2 regions of the Mesorhizobium sp. 113-1-2 genome follow, and region 1 is predicted to be linked to the other one. Evidence: riboswitches for the same ligand, from Rfam matches in the RefSeq annotation. Region 1 holds a riboswitch; the other holds the start of a gene.
The links. A riboswitch is a leader RNA that binds a small molecule or an ion and turns the genes downstream of it on or off. The one in region 1 is predicted to bind S-adenosylmethionine.
Positions count from the first base shown of each region.

Region 2: it holds a riboswitch for S-adenosylmethionine, as region 1 does, so the genes downstream of both, metX (homoserine O-acetyltransferase MetX) here and JN279_RS37790 (O-succinylhomoserine sulfhydrylase) in region 1, are expected to answer to the same signal.

Region 1 covers NZ_AP023242.1:7,871,726-7,879,148, reverse strand. The annotation lists gene JN279_RS37815 (aspartate aminotransferase family protein) at 1-423, shown strand, start outside; gene argF (ornithine carbamoyltransferase) at 440-1,351, shown strand; gene JN279_RS37805 (Hsp33 family molecular chaperone) at 1,445-2,476, shown strand; gene apaG (Co2+/Mg2+ efflux protein ApaG) at 2,657-3,049, opposite strand; gene JN279_RS37795 (ceramide glucosyltransferase) at 3,351-4,502, shown strand; gene JN279_RS37790 (O-succinylhomoserine sulfhydrylase) at 4,536-5,726, opposite strand; SAM riboswitch at 5,783-5,860, opposite strand; gene JN279_RS37785 (2'-deoxycytidine 5'-triphosphate deaminase) at 5,960-7,054, shown strand; partial or broken gene JN279_RS37780 (transporter substrate-binding domain-containing protein) at 7,144-7,341, shown strand.
Region 2 covers NZ_AP023242.1:1,743,497-1,750,919, forward strand. The annotation lists gene JN279_RS08405 (DUF1194 domain-containing protein) at 1-428, shown strand, start outside; gene JN279_RS08410 (DUF1330 domain-containing protein) at 569-895, shown strand; gene metW (methionine biosynthesis protein MetW) at 904-1,518, opposite strand; gene metX (homoserine O-acetyltransferase MetX) at 1,577-2,746, opposite strand; SAM riboswitch at 2,853-2,930, opposite strand; gene hisC (histidinol-phosphate transaminase) at 3,090-4,199, shown strand; gene JN279_RS08430 (prephenate/arogenate dehydrogenase family protein) at 4,221-5,156, shown strand; gene JN279_RS08435 (sugar kinase) at 5,153-6,082, opposite strand; gene JN279_RS08440 (DUF2125 domain-containing protein) at 6,089-7,087, opposite strand; gene JN279_RS08445 (gamma-glutamylcyclotransferase) at 7,240-7,423, shown strand, end outside.

The DNA.
Region 1 (7,423 bases):
GAAGCCGTGGTCGGTATGACGTCGGGCGTGCATGGCACCACCTTCGGCGGCAATCCGCTGGCCATGGCGGTCGGCAACGCCGTGCTCGATGTGGTGCTGGAAGACGGCTTCCTCGAAGACGTCCAGCGCAAGGCATTGCTGATGAAGCAAGGCCTGGCGGCGATCGCCGACGAGTTTCCGGATGTCATCGAAGACATCAGGGGCACCGGCCTCATGCTTGGCCTCAAATGCGCCATGCCAAACACCAAGGTGAACATGGCGCTACGCGACCAGCATTTGCTGGCGGTTCCGGCCGGCGACAACGTCATTCGCCTGTTGCCGCCGCTCACCGTCACCGACGCCGAGATCCACGAAGCGCTCAACCGCATCCGCGCTGGTGCCAAAGGCCTGGCGGATGCCATCGCCGTGGCCGCCGCGAAGTAATTCCGGAATATTGCTGATGTCAGTTCGCCATTTCACCGATCTGTCCACTGTTTCCGAGGGCGACCTGCGCTTCATGCTGGACGACGCGGTGGTGCGAAAGGCGCGCCTCAAGGCCGGCGAGCGCACCAAGCCGCTCGAAGGCAAGGTGCTGGCGATGATCTTCGATAAACCGTCGACGCGCACGCGCGTCTCCTTCGACGTCGGCATGCGCCAGCTTGGCGGCGAGACCATCATGCTGACCGGCACCGAAATGCAGCTCGGCCGCTCCGAAACCATCGCCGACACCGCCAAGGTGCTGTCACGCTATGTTGACGCGATCATGATCCGCACCACCTCGCATGACCGGCTGCTGGAGCTGACCGAGAATGCCACGGTTCCGGTGATCAACGGACTGACCGACGACACCCATCCGTGCCAGTTGATGGCCGACATCATGACCTTCGAGGAGCATCGCGGTCCGGTGGCCGGCAAGACCATTGCCTGGACCGGCGACGGCAACAATGTGCTGCACTCGCTGCTCGAGGCCTCGGCGCGGTTCCGCTTCAACCTCAACGTGGCCGTGCCCGAAGGCAGCGAGCCGGCGCAGAAGCACATCGACTGGTCCAAGGCGCATGGCGGCAAACTCCACTTCACCCGCTCACCCGAGGAAGCCGTCGATCAGGCCGACTGCATCGTCACCGACTGCTGGGTGTCGATGGGTCAGGAGCACCGCGCCCGCGGCCACAACGTGTTCTCGCCCTACCAGGTCAATGCAAAGCTGATGGCGCACGCCAAGCCGGACGCGCTGTTCATGCATTGCCTGCCGGCGCATCGCGGCGAAGAAGTGACCGACGAGGTCATCGACGGGCCGCATTCGGTGGTCTTCGACGAGGCCGAGAACCGGCTCCACGCCCAGAAGGCGGTGCTTGCCTGGTGTCTAGGCGCTTGATCTCCGGGCGCTTGATCTGCGGGCGCACGATGCCTATCTGCGCCGCATCACGCAAATCAAGCGCGTTTGGACGCATGCACCCCAGGGGGCGGCATGGCCGCGCCCTGGAGCTTTGTCATGTTGGAAACGCATCAAGTGACTGAACATCACCCCAAACTCGGCGAGTTCGGCTATGCCGGCGACGACCATGTCGTGCCGTTCGAGGTCGGCCCGCTCGACGTGCGCGGCCGCACCGTGCAACTCGGACCGATGCTCGACGCCATCCTTGGCCGCCACGACTACCCCGAGCCGGTCGCCCGCCTGCTGGCGGAAGCCTGCGTGCTGACGGTGCTGCTCGGCACCTCGCTCAAATTCGAGGGCAAGTTCATCCTGCAGACCCGCACCGACGGGCCGGTCGACATGCTGGTGGCGGATTTTTCGACGCCGTCGGCGCTGCGTGCCTATGCGCGCTTCGATGCGGATCGGCTCGAGGCGCTCGTCGCGGCAGGCGAAACATCCCAGCAGACGCTGCTTGGCAGCGGCGTGCTGGCGCTGACCATCGACCAAGGCGCCCACACCCAGCGCTATCAGGGCATCGTTCAGCTTGACGGCGAAACGCTGGAGGACGCTGCGCGCACTTATTTCCGCCAGTCGGAGCAGATCCCGACGGATGTCAGGCTCTCGGTGGCCAAGCTTTTGACGCCCGGCGTCGGCGGCGCGCGTGAGCAGTGGCGCGCGGGCGGCATTTTGGCGCAGTTCCTGCCGCAGTCACCCGAGCGCATGCGCGTGCCCGACATTTCGGGCGGCGACGGCGATCCGCGCGACGTGACGTATGAACCGTCAGACAATTCCTGGCAGGAACTGGTGGCGCTGCTCGGCACCATCGAGCCGACCGAACTGATCGATCCGACGATCGGTGCCGAACGGCTGCTCTATCGCCTGTTCCACGAGCATGGCGTGCGCGTCTTTGGCGGCGCCCCGGTCGCCGATCAGTGCTCATGCTCCAGGGACAAGATTCGCGGCATCCTCGAGGGTTTTTCCGCGCAGGAGATCAAGGACTCGACCGAGGATGGCGGCATCCACGTCGCCTGCGAATTCTGCTCGAAACAGTACGACTTCGACCCGGCGGAATTCGCGGCGCAGTAAAGTCCTTCCTTCTCCCCGTTTCACGGGGAGAAGGTGGCCGAAGGGCGGATGAGGGGCGGCGCTAACTTCGGCGAATAGCCGTGCGCAAACCCCGTCCTCGACGATATCTCAGGAGACTCGACGCCGCCCCTCATTGCCCTGCCGGGCATTTCTCCCCGTATAGTAACGGGGAGAAAGACGCTAATTCACCGTGCGCCGCGTCCCCGGCAGATCCAGCGAAAACGCCGGGATGGCGATATCAAAAGTCTCGCCGCGCTTGTTGCGCATCGTGTAGTGCCCGACCATGATCCCTGACGGGGTCGAGAGCGGGCAGCCGGACGTATATTGATAGCTGTCGCCGGGATTGAGCTCGGGCTGGTCGCCGACGACGCCCGGGCCGCGCACTTCCTCGACCCGGCCGGCACCGTCGGTGATGTGCCAATAGCGCGACAGAAGCTGCACGAATTCGTCCGACTGGTTGTCGATCGTTATCTGATAGCCCCAGACATAGCGGTTCTCGGAAGGATCCGAGCGGTCCTCGAGATAGAACGGCCTGACCTGCACTTCGATGTTGCGCGTGACGGCGCGGTACATAAGCGGCTCCAAAACAATCTCAAGCATGATCCCGAAAAGTGGGAACCGGTTTTCTCGGACAAACGGGTTTCCGTTCGTCCAGAGATCATGCTCAACAAGCAGAACCTTTCGGCGCTCCCGGCGAGCAGGTCAACATGCGCGTCTTGTCGCGCCTCGTCTTGAAACGCAGGTGCCGGCAAAGAATGTCATTTAAGTGACACATGACAATGATGGTGTGCACCAACCGAGCGACTCGGCGCTCTGTCGAACTGTTGAAAACGGCCACGATGCTGGCTGTCTTTTCTGGAGTGACCAGATCTCGATGGAACTCACTCTTATAGCCGCCTCGCTTTCGACTGCTCTTATCCTTTCAAACGCCGCCAGTATCCTGCTCGCCGCTTCACAACTGAAACAGCGCACTACCATCGCACGGCCAGCCGGCAAATCGCCGCCGGTGTCGATTGTCATCCCGTCGCGCGGCGTCGAACCGTTCACGCATGAGACACTGGAGCGCGCCTTCTCGCTCGACTGGCCGCGCTACGAGCTGATCTTCTGCGTCGCCCATGCCGACGATCCGGTGGTCAGTCTGATCAGACAAGCCATCGCCCGCTTCCCAAAGGTGCCGGCCCGGCTGTTGATCGGTGACGACCGCGTCAGCGCCAATCCCAAGCTCAACAATTGCGTCAAGGGCTGGGAAGCCGCGCGGCACAACTGGGTCGTCCTGGCCGACTCCAACGTGCTGATGCCGAGAGACTACATCCAGCATCTGATGGCGGCGTGGCGGACGGATACCGGCCTTGTCTGCTCGACGCCGATTGGCTCACGGCCGGACGGCTTCTGGGCCGAGGTCGAATGCGCCTTCCTCAACACGCTGCAGGCGCGCTGGCAGTATGCCGGCGAGGCGCTCGGCCTTGGCTTTGCCCAGGGTAAGAGCATGCTGTGGAACAAGCCGATGCTGGATGCCAATGGCGGCATTGGAGCGCTGGCCGCCGAAATCGCCGAGGACGCCGCCGCGACCAAGCTGGTGAACAGCCTTGGCCTGCGCGTCAATCTCGTCGCCGCACCCTTCGAGCAGCCGCTCGGCCGGCGCAGGCTTGGCGAGATCTGGTCGCGCCAGGCCCGCTGGGCGAGGTTGCGCCGCGTCACCTTCCCGCTGTTCTTCGCTCCCGAGATCCTGACCGGCGCGGTGGTGCCGCTGGCGCTTGCGCTGGTTGCGGCTGCCGGCGCCGGCTTGAGCCTGCCGCCAACGGCCATTGGCGTGCTGGCGGCCTTCTACCTTCCGGAATGTGCCCTGGCCTGGTCCAAGGGCTGGCACCTGTCGCCGCGCTCGGTCGCGGCAATCGTGGCGCGCGACCTGATCCTGCCGGCGATGTGGGCACGCGGCTGGCTGGGCGGGGCCGTCGACTGGCGCGGCAATGCGATGACCATCGGAACCAAGGCGGCCGAACTGGAAGAGACGCCGTCGCGCGCCTGATCTTGGCGGCTCAGCGACGCGACCTGGACGCTCTTACTTGGCGGCCTTCAGCGCCTGCGCGATATCCTCCAGCAGATCGTCGGTATCCTCCAGACCGACCGACAGCCTGAGCGTGCCTGGTCCGATGCCGAGTTCGGCGCGTGCCTCGTCGCTCAAATTCTTGTGCGTCGTCGTCGCCGGATGGGTGATCAGGCTCTTGGCGTCGCCAAGGTTGTTGGAGATCAGCACGATGTCGAGCGCGTTCTGCAGCGCGAAGGCCGCCTGCTTGCCGCCCTTGACGTCGAGGCAGATCAGCGTCGAGCCGCCCGACATCTGCTTCTTGACGATATCGGCCTGCGGATGGTCGGCTCGGCCGGGATAGATGACGCGGGCGATCTGCGGCTGCTCGGCGAGGAAATCGGCCATCTTGCCGGCGCTCTCCGTCTGCTGGCGCACGCGCAGCGGCAGCGTCTCCAGGCCCTTCAGCAGCGTCCAGGCATTGAAGGGCGACAGGCTGGGGCCGGTGTGGCGGAAATAGTCGTGCAGGTTCTCGTCGATCCACTTCTTGTCCGAGAGGATGACACCGCCGAGACAGCGGCCCTGGCCATCGATGTGCTTGGTCGCCGAATAGACGACGATATGCGCGCCAAGCTGCAACGGCTTCTGCTGCAAAGGCGTGGCGAAGACATTGTCGACGACAAGCCGTGCGCCGATCGAGTTGGCCAGCGAAGCGACAGCGGCAATGTCGACCACTTCCAATGTCGGGTTGGTCGGGCTTTCCAGGAAGAACAGCTTGGTGTTTGGCCTGACTGCCTTTTCCCAGTTGGCGATGTCGGTGCCGTCGACCAACGTCGCCTCGATGCCGTAGCGAGGCGCCAGCGTTTCGACCACCCAGCGGCAGGAGCCGAACAGCGCGCGCGCCGCCACGATGTGGTCACCGGCCTTGACGCTGCACAGAAGCGCCGCCGTTACCGCCGCCATGCCCGATGCCGTGGCGCGTGCGTCCTCGGCGCCTTCCAGCGCGCACATCCGCTTTTCGAACATGTCGACGGTCGGATTGGCGTAGCGCGAATAGATGAAACCGGGTTCCTCGCCTTTGAAACGGGCTTCGGCGGCCTGGGCTGTCTGATAGACATAGCCCTGGGTCAGGTACATCGCCTCGGAGGTCTCGCCGAAGCCGGAACGCAGGGTTCCGCTGTGCACGAGGGCTGTCTGAGGCTTCCAGTTGCGCTTCTTGCTGCTCATCGCTCTTGTTCCAGACACAAAAAAACCGGCCGCGAAAGTCGCAACCGGTCCATACGGCCTCGCGGCCAACGGTCCTTTAGCGACTTGTTTAACGTGGCTGCAAGCCGACCGGCCAAATCACCACGGGATAACGACCCTTTAGACCCGTACCACGCTTGCGTCAATTGCCGGCTTCATTAAGAGGTTTGTACCAAGCAGGTTTCGCCAAAAGCCTGCCCTCTAGGAGCGAAGCCTTGCGGCAGACAGGCATTCTTCCCGATCAGGATATTGCGGCGCTGTTCCAGTCCGGCGCGCTGAAGTCGCCGCGCGCGCTCGATGCCGACCAGATCCAGCCGGCCAGCCTCGACCTCAGGCTCGGCGACAAGGCCTGGCGGGTGCGCGCCTCCTTCCTGCCGGGTCCGAACCACAAGGTTTCGGAAAAGCTCGACAGGCTGAAGCTGCACGAGATCAATCTGGCCGAAGGCGCGGTGCTGGAGACCGGCTGCGTCTATATAGTGCCGCTGCTCGAAAGCCTGGCATTGCCGGCCGAGATTTCCGCCTCCGCCAATCCGAAGAGCTCGACCGGACGGCTCGACATCTTCACCCGTGTCATGACCGACCGTGGCCACGAGTTCGACAAGATCGCTGCCGGCTACAACGGTCCGCTCTACCTGGAAGTCAGCCCGCGCACCTTCCCGATCGTCGTGCGCACCGGTTCGCGCCTGTCGCAGATCCGCTTCCGCACCGGCAACGCGCTTCTCTCGGAAGCCGAATTGCATGAATTGCATCGCGCGCAGATGCTAGTCGCCACCGAACCGCCGAATATTTCGGGCGGCGGGATCGCGCTGTCGATCGACCTCAATGGCGACAGTGACGGGCTGGTCGGCTATCGCGGCAAGCATCACACCGGCCTTGTCGATGTCGACAAGCGCGCGGCGCAGGATGTCGTCGATTTCTGGGAGCCGATCCACAAGAGCGGCGACGGCGAACTGGTGCTCGATCCCGACGAGTTCTACATCCTCGTCAGCCAGGAAGCGGTGCATGTGCCGCCGCTCTATGCCGCCGAGATGACGCCCTTCGATCCGCTGGTCGGCGAATTCCGCGTCCATTACGCCGGCTTCTTCGATCCAGGCTTTGGCCATTCAGCGGCCGGCGGCACCGGCAGCCGGGCGGTGCTTGAAGTGCGCAGCCACGAAGTGCCGTTCATCCTCGACCATGGCCAGATCGTCGGCCGGCTGGTCTACGAGCACATGCTGAAGCGGCCGCAGGCGCTTTACGGCACCGATCTTGGCTCCAACTACCAGGCGCAGGGCCTGAAACTCTCCAAGCATTTCCGCGCGGCGCGCTGAACCCCGATTTACCGCGTACTTGCCCGCGCTGCGCATCATACTTGGCTGGCTTGTCGATCGCAGCGATGCGGGGCTCAAGGGACAAGAAAATGCAGATTTCAAAATGGATCCTATCGGCGGCAGGCGCTGCCATGTTGGCGATGGCTGCCGGCTCTCTGACGGCGCAGGCCGCCGAGAAATTGAAAATCGGCACCGAGGGCGCCTATCCGCCGTTCAACACCATCACCTCGGACGGCAAGGTTGTCGGCTTCGATATCGACATCGCCAATGCGCTGTGCGCGCAGATGGCGACCTCTCCCTGCCAGTAGCCAAGAATAGCCTGCAGTCAAAGTTATCGATTGAGACGCTGGCGGGACAGCGCCCCCTCTG
Region 2 (7,423 bases), 1.8 Mb from region 1:
CACTTGCCTTCGGCGCCGGACTTTTCGACAGGACGGATTTCAAGGGCGAGCGCAGCGTCATCGACATTTCCGGCGATGGCCCCAACAACATCGGGCCGCCGGTCACCGCGATGCGCGATGCGGCAACCGCCAAAGGCATCGTCATCAACGGCCTGCCGATCCTGATCAGCCCATCGCCCACTTTCAAGCATCTCGACCAGTATTACGTGCAATGCGTGACCGGCGGACCAGGCTCCTTCGTGCTGCCAATTTATGCGGTAGCCGAATTTTCCACCGCCATCCGGCGCAAGCTGATCCTCGAAGTGAGCGGCATTCAGGACAAGGCCAATCCCTTACCCGTCGACGCGGACGCACCGATCGACTGCCTGCAAGGTGAGCGGGACAGGCGATTCCTGTCGGATCCCTATTTCCCGGAACTCGACCGGTGAGTTTGCGCGAGAGCGCCTGAGGCCGGCCGTCGAAGGCACCGATTCCATTACCTCGGGCGTAATCGCCTCGCGTCAGGCATTCCGACAGATTGTCCTCACGAGGCTGGCAAATCGGCTTCGATAGACAAGGGAGTTACGTCATGACCGCTTACGCTGTAGCCCATATGCGCCAAGTCACGATGGGTCCGCAGATCGTCGAGTATCTGCACAAGATCGATGCCACGCTGGAACCATTTGGAGGCCGTTTCCTGATCCATGGCGGCGATGTCGAGGTGATCGAGAACAACTGGCCGGGTCATCTGATCATCATCGAGTTTCCCGATCGGCGGCAGATGCGCGGCTGGTACGAATCGCCCGCGTATCAGGCGATCCTCTCGCTGCGCACCGACAATTCGGACTCCGCTGTCATCATGGTCGACGGCGTCGAGCATCCGCACAAGGCCACGGATGTCCTGGGGCAGGCATGAGGTGTGCCTTAGCGCTTCAGCAAGAACACCGCCTGCTGGCCGAAGAAATTCCAGAACCACCAAGGCATGGACAGGCCGATCTTCTGGCCGGCGGCGTCGAGCGCGGTCGCCTTTTCCACCGTCGCGCCAAGCTCCTCGCACAGGTTGACGAAGTCGCGGATGGTGCAGAAATGGATGTTGGGCGTGTCGTACCAGGAATAGGGCAGGTCCTGGGTTACCGGCATGCGGCCTTTGACGAACAGCGACAGCCGCACCCGCCAATGGCCGAAATTGGGGAAGGAGACGATCGCCCGGTTACCGATGCGGAGCAGTTCGTCGAGCACCAGCTTCGGGTTGCGCGTCGCCTGCAAGGTCTGCGACAGGACGACGAAGTCAAAACCCTTGTCGGGATAGAATTCGAGATCCTTGTCGGCATCGCCCTGGATGACGGAGAGGCCGCGCGCCACGCATTCGTTGACGCCGCGCTGCGACAGTTCAAGCCCGCGGCCGTCGACCTGCTTGGTGTCCTGCAGCAATTCAAGCAGCGAGCCGTCGCCCGAGCCGACGTCGAGCACGCGGGACTGCGGCGGGATGAGGTTGGCGACGACCTCGAGGTCGACGCGCTGGCTGCCGTTCACACTCATGATGTCGCCTCCTGAGTGGCGCATGATCCTGATCCGGAAAATCTGCAATTTTCCGTGGTCATGCGCTCAGTCCTCTTGCCCGTGCCGCCGAGCCGATGAAGCCGTTGATGGCGGCGAACAGTTCCGGCTCGTCGAGCAGGAAGGCATCGTGGCCGCGATCGGTCTCGATCTCGACGAAGGACACCGAGGCACCGGCGGCGTTGAGCGCGTGCACAATGGAGCGGCTTTCTTCCGTCGGGAACAGCCAGTCCGATGTGAACGACACCAGGCAGAAGCGGGTCTTGGTTCCGGCAAAGGCGTCCGCCAGCCTGCCGCCATGGTCAGCGGCAATGTCGAAATAGTCCATGGACCGCGTCATGTAGAGGTAGGAATTGGCGTCGAAGCGGTCGACGAAGGTCATGCCCTGGTGGCGCAGATAGCTTTCGATCTGGAAGTCGGCATCGAAGCCGAACGTCAGGTGGTCGCGATCCTGCAGATTGCGGCCGAATTTGCGGTGCAGGGCGGCTTCCGAGAGATAGGTGATGTGGGCAGCCATGCGCGCCACCGCCAGGCCCTTTTCCGGGCGCTTGCCGTGCTCGAAATATTTGCCCCCATGCCAGTCTGGATCGGCCATGACCGCCTGCCGGCCGACCTCGTGGAAGGCGATGTTCTGCGAGGAGTGACGCGCGCCGGTGGCGATCGGCAGCGCCGAAAAGACGCGTTCGGGGTAGCTCGACGCCCATTCCAGTACCTGCATGCCGCCCATCGAGCCGCCGAGCACGCAGAACAGTTTCTCGATGCCGAAATGGTCGATCAGCATCTGCTGCGCGCGCACCATATCGCGGATGGTGATGACCGGCAGGTCGAGCCCATAGGGTTTGCCGGTGGCGGGGTTGGTCGAGGCCGGGCCGGTGGAGCCCAGGCAGCCGCCGATGACGTTGGAGCAGATGACGAAGAAACGGTTGGTGTCGATGATCCTGCCGGGGCCGATCAGCACCTCCCACCAGCCCGGCTTGCCGGTCACCGGATTGGTGCTGGCGACATGCTGGTCGCCGGTCAGCGCATGGCAGACGAGGATGGCATTGGAGCGGGCATCGTTCAGCGTGCCATAGGTCTGGTAGGCGATCTGGAACGGCGACAAAAGCGTGCCGGCGTCGAGCTTGAGCGGCTTGTCCGCCCCGAAGCGCAACACCGGGCTCGACGGCTGGTCGGCCTCGTTGTTGGTCTTTCCTGCGCGCAGAGCGGCCATTCTCGTCTCACTTGCTGCATCACATCAGGCGAAAAGTCGCCGCTGATGCTTCCGTCCGGCCGGCCGCGGACAATAAAAAACCGGCATTGCCATTCGCAAAGCCGGTTACGTCACGCAAACGGCCCTTTAGCGAATTGTTTAACGTGGCTGCAAGCCGACCGGCCAAATCACCACGGAACTGTCGCTGCCCTTCTAGAACTCGCTTGCCCTGCCGTCAATGCCGGCTGTCTGGACCGGCATCTGCGCCCGGCTGCTGCCCCACTGCCACCTCTCGACATTGCCGGCCATGGCCTGTATTTCCGCTGCGGCCTCGGATGAGGCGTTCTCGACGGATTTTTACAACATGACGCAGACACCGGATCAGGCACGTCCAACCCCGCGCGCGGGCATCATGGACATAGACGCCTATGTGCCAGGCAAGAGCGCCGCACCCGCCGGTGTCGCCAAGGTCTACAAGCTGTCGTCAAACGAGAATCCGCTCGGCCCGTCACCGAAGGCAATCGAGGCCGCGCGTGAGGTTGCCGCCAGGCTCGATATCTATCCCGACGGCACCGCCAGGCGGCTGCGCGAGGCGATCGCCGAGGTGCATGGCCTCAACGCGCAGAACATCATCTGCTCCAACGGATCCGACGAGATCCTCGGCCTTTTGGCGCAGACCTATCTGGCGCCCGGCGACGAGGCCATTTTCACCGAACACGCCTTCATGGTCTACAAGATCTACATTCAGTCGGCCGGCGCGGCGCCGATCGCGGTCAAGGAGACCGAGGAGCGCGCCGATATCGATGCGATTCTGGCCGCCGTCACGCCGCGCACGAAAATCGTGTTTCTGGCCAACCCCAACAACCCGACCGGCACCTATGTGCCGTTCCAGGAAGTGCGCCGTCTGCATGCCGGCCTGCCCAGGCATGTGCTGCTGGTGCTCGACGCGGCCTATGCCGAATATGTCCGCCGCAACGACTATGAGGCCGGCATCGAGCTGGTCGGCGACGCCGAGAACGTGGTGATGACGCGCACCTTCTCCAAGATCGGCCTCGGTGGAGCGCGGATCGGCTGGATGTATGGCCCGATGCACATTGTCGACGCCATCAACCGCGTGCGAGGTCCCTTCAACGTCAATGCGACGGCGATCGAGGCTGGTATCGCCGCGATCCGCGACCGCGCCCATGTCGAGCGCAGCGTGGCGCATAACGAGACCTGGCTCGCCTGGCTGAGCGAACAAATGACCGGGCTCGGGCTGCGGGTGACGCCCAGCGTCGGCAATTTCCTGCTCATTCATTTTCCCGACGATCAGAAGCATTCGGCGGCTGCAGCGGACGACTATCTGACCGCGCGGGGCTACATATTGCGGCGCGTTTCCGGCTACGGCTTTCCCAACGCGCTACGCATGACAGTCGGCACCGAAGAGGCCAATCGCGGCGTTGTCGCCGCGCTCACGACATTCTTGAAAAGTTAGAACGCCCGAAAGCTGCACACCATGACATCACCGATGTTCGAAAAGATCGCGCTGGTCGGCATCGGCCTGATCGGCTCGTCGCTGGCCCGTGTCATCCGGCGCGAAGGCCTGGCCGGTCACGTCGCCATCTCCACCCGCAGCGCCGCGACGCTGAAGCGGGCGCAGCAGCTTGGACTGGGCGATTCCTACACGACCGACGCGAAGGAAGCGGTCCGCGATGCCGATCTGGTCATCGTCTCGGTGCCGGTCGGCTCGTCCGGCGCGGTGGCTGAGGAAATCGCGCCGGCGCTGAAGAAGGGGGCGATCCTCACCGATGTCGGCTCGACCAAGGCCTCCGTCATCGCGCAGATGCAGCCGCACGTGCCTGACGGCGTCCATTTCATTCCCGGCCATCCGCTGGCGGGCACGGAAAAATCCGGACCGGATGCCGGTTTTGCCGATCTGTTCGACAATCGCTGGTGCATCTTCACGCCGCTGCCGGACACCGATCCGGATGCGCTCGAGCGGCTGTCGGAATTCTGGCGCCGCTGTGGCGCCAACATCGACACGATGGATCCGCAGCATCACGACATGACGCTGGCCATCGTCTCGCATCTGCCGCACATCATCGCCTACAACATCGTCGGCACCGCCGACGATCTGGAATCGGTGACCAAGACGGAAGTCATCAAATATTCCGCCTCCGGCTTTCGCGACTTCACGCGTTTGGCCGCCTCCGACCCGACCATGTGGCGGGATGTCTGCCTGCACAACAAGGACGCTATCCTCGAGATGCTGGCGCGGTTTTCGGAAGATCTAGCCTTCCTGCAGCGGGCGATCCGCTGGGGTGACGGCGACAAGCTGTTCGACCTGTTCACCCGCACCCGCGCCGTGCGCCGCTCGATCATCGAGGCCGGCCAGGACATCGATGTGCCCGATTTTGGCCGTCAGGCGGTCGAGCACCCGTCGAAGAACTAGGCTGTTTCGGGCCAGGTTGCCGCGACCATCGCCAGCGTCTCGGCCCGGTCCGGCGCGCCGAGCCTGCCGCCGAAGCGTTGGCATTTGAGCGCGGCGGCGGCACTGGCGAAGCGCAAGGCCTGTTCGACCGGCATGGCTTCGGCCAGCCCGACGGCAAAGGCGCCGTGGAAGACATCACCCGCCGCCAGCGTGTCGACCGCCTTGATCTTTGGCGCCACGACATGACGGGATGATCCCGCTGCCCGATCGAACCACCAGGTGCCTGCCGCGCCGCCGGTGATCGCGACGAAGGCATCGGTGCGGGAGGCCATGTCGGTGCAGGCGGTCTCAAGATCCAGCGCATGGCCGCATATGATACGGACGGCCGGCTCGGAGGCGACGATGTGCGAGGCCAGCGGCAGCAGCTGCTCCAGCACCGCCAGCGGCGCGGTATCGGCATCGAGGATCGCCGGCCGGTTGGCGGCGTGCGCCGCCTTGAGGGCAAGTGTCGCTGCACCCGGCCAGCGCACGTCGGCCAGCACGGCATCGAATGCCGTGATGTCTGAGAAAGGCAAAGCCTCGGGATCGGTCTGGGCCAGCCTGTCGTAGAAAGGCACGATGATGCGCTCGCCATGGGCGTCGATCAGGATCGAGGCCAATGCCGAGCGCGCGCCGCTGACGCGGCGGACATAGCTGCAGTCGACACCCTCGGCCTCGATTCCGGCGACCAGCTGATCGCCGACCGGGTCGTCGCCGGCGCTCGCCCATAGCGACACGTCGGCGCCCAGGTGATGCGCGGCGCAGGCGGCGCTCGTCGCCATGCCGGAAGCGATCTGCACGCCATCGGCGGCGATGAACTTTCCCTGATGCGTGGGCAGCGTCTCGACACGCAGGATGGTGTCCAGCGTCAGCGCGCCGACGCTGAGGAGCCTCGGGGGTTTTGCCATGGCCGGTTATTGCACCGGCTTGATCTTGCCGAGTGGGATGAAGCCGAGCGAGGCCTTGCCCTTGATGACTTTCAGCGGCATCGACGGTTCGCTGCCGAGCATAGCCAGCGCGGCAAAGCCCTGCTCGATCGCATTCTTCTGCTCGGGTATGGCTCCGGCAAGGATGGTTGCCACGGCCTTGGGATCCTTGATCCGGATCATCAGATCGGCGTCGACCAGACCCTCAGCGTCCACCGACAGCGGTCCGGAAACGGTGACCCGTGCCGTGCCGGAGGACAGATCGAGGTTGCGAATCTCGACCTTCTGGCCGCGCAGGCTCTTCACCTGCATTCCAATCAGCGCGACACCATTCTTCAGCGTGGCGTCGCCGCTGGCATCGAGCGCCGGCAGCACGCGCCCGCCGATCGCATCCGGGTCGATCTCCAGATCAGTGAAGCTGCCGATGTAGTCGACGTCCTGACCATTGGGCTGCAGCTGGCCGGCGGCCCTGCCGGCGCTGAACAGTTCCACCGGATCGGTGTCGTCGGCCGGATCGGTCTGCCCGGACAGCCCTTCCGCCTGCAGCGCGATGCGCTGCGGCAGCGGCCATGATAGTTTGACCTTGGCCTGCAGATTGTCCCAGTCGATCCACAGCGGCACCATGCCGGGGACGGAGGTCCTGAGCGGGCCGCGCAGATCGGCGACCGGCGACAAAGGCTGGATGATCTGGGCGACGGCATTGAAGGAGCCGGCCGAAGCCGCGATGTTCCTGGCATCGTCCTCGTAGGCGAGGTTGTCGCAGGAGACGGAGAAGCTCAAGGGATAGCCGCTGACCTGGAGATTGGCGCAGCCGGCCTGGACGCCATCCTTGTTGAGCGTGGCGACCGCCTTGTCGGCTTCAGCCCTGACCCTGTTGGCCAGGTAGAACCAGCCACCGCTGTAAATGGCGAACAGCACAACGATGAACGCCACAAGCCAGAACAGGCCGCGGCGGGACTTTGGTTGGCGTTCGTCACTTGACGTCATGCTTTGGCTCTCATTAACGCATGGATGTTGGTGGACGGACCTTCGATTCCGACAACCAGGTAGACATTGGCGAATAGGTAGCCGGGGACGGACGGAAAAAACACCGGTTCCGGTGCGGTGGTGCCATTCTTTTTGCAATCAGGCGCGGCGATATGGGCGATTTTTGGGTGTTTGGCTATGGCTCGCTGATCTGGCGGCCGGGTTTCGCGCATGTCGAGACGCGGCGCGCCCATTTGCACGGCTACCGCCGCTCGCTCTGCGTCTATTCCTTCGTGCACCGCGGCACGCGCCAGCGGCCCGGACTGGTGCTCGGCCTCGACCATGGCGGCTCCTGTG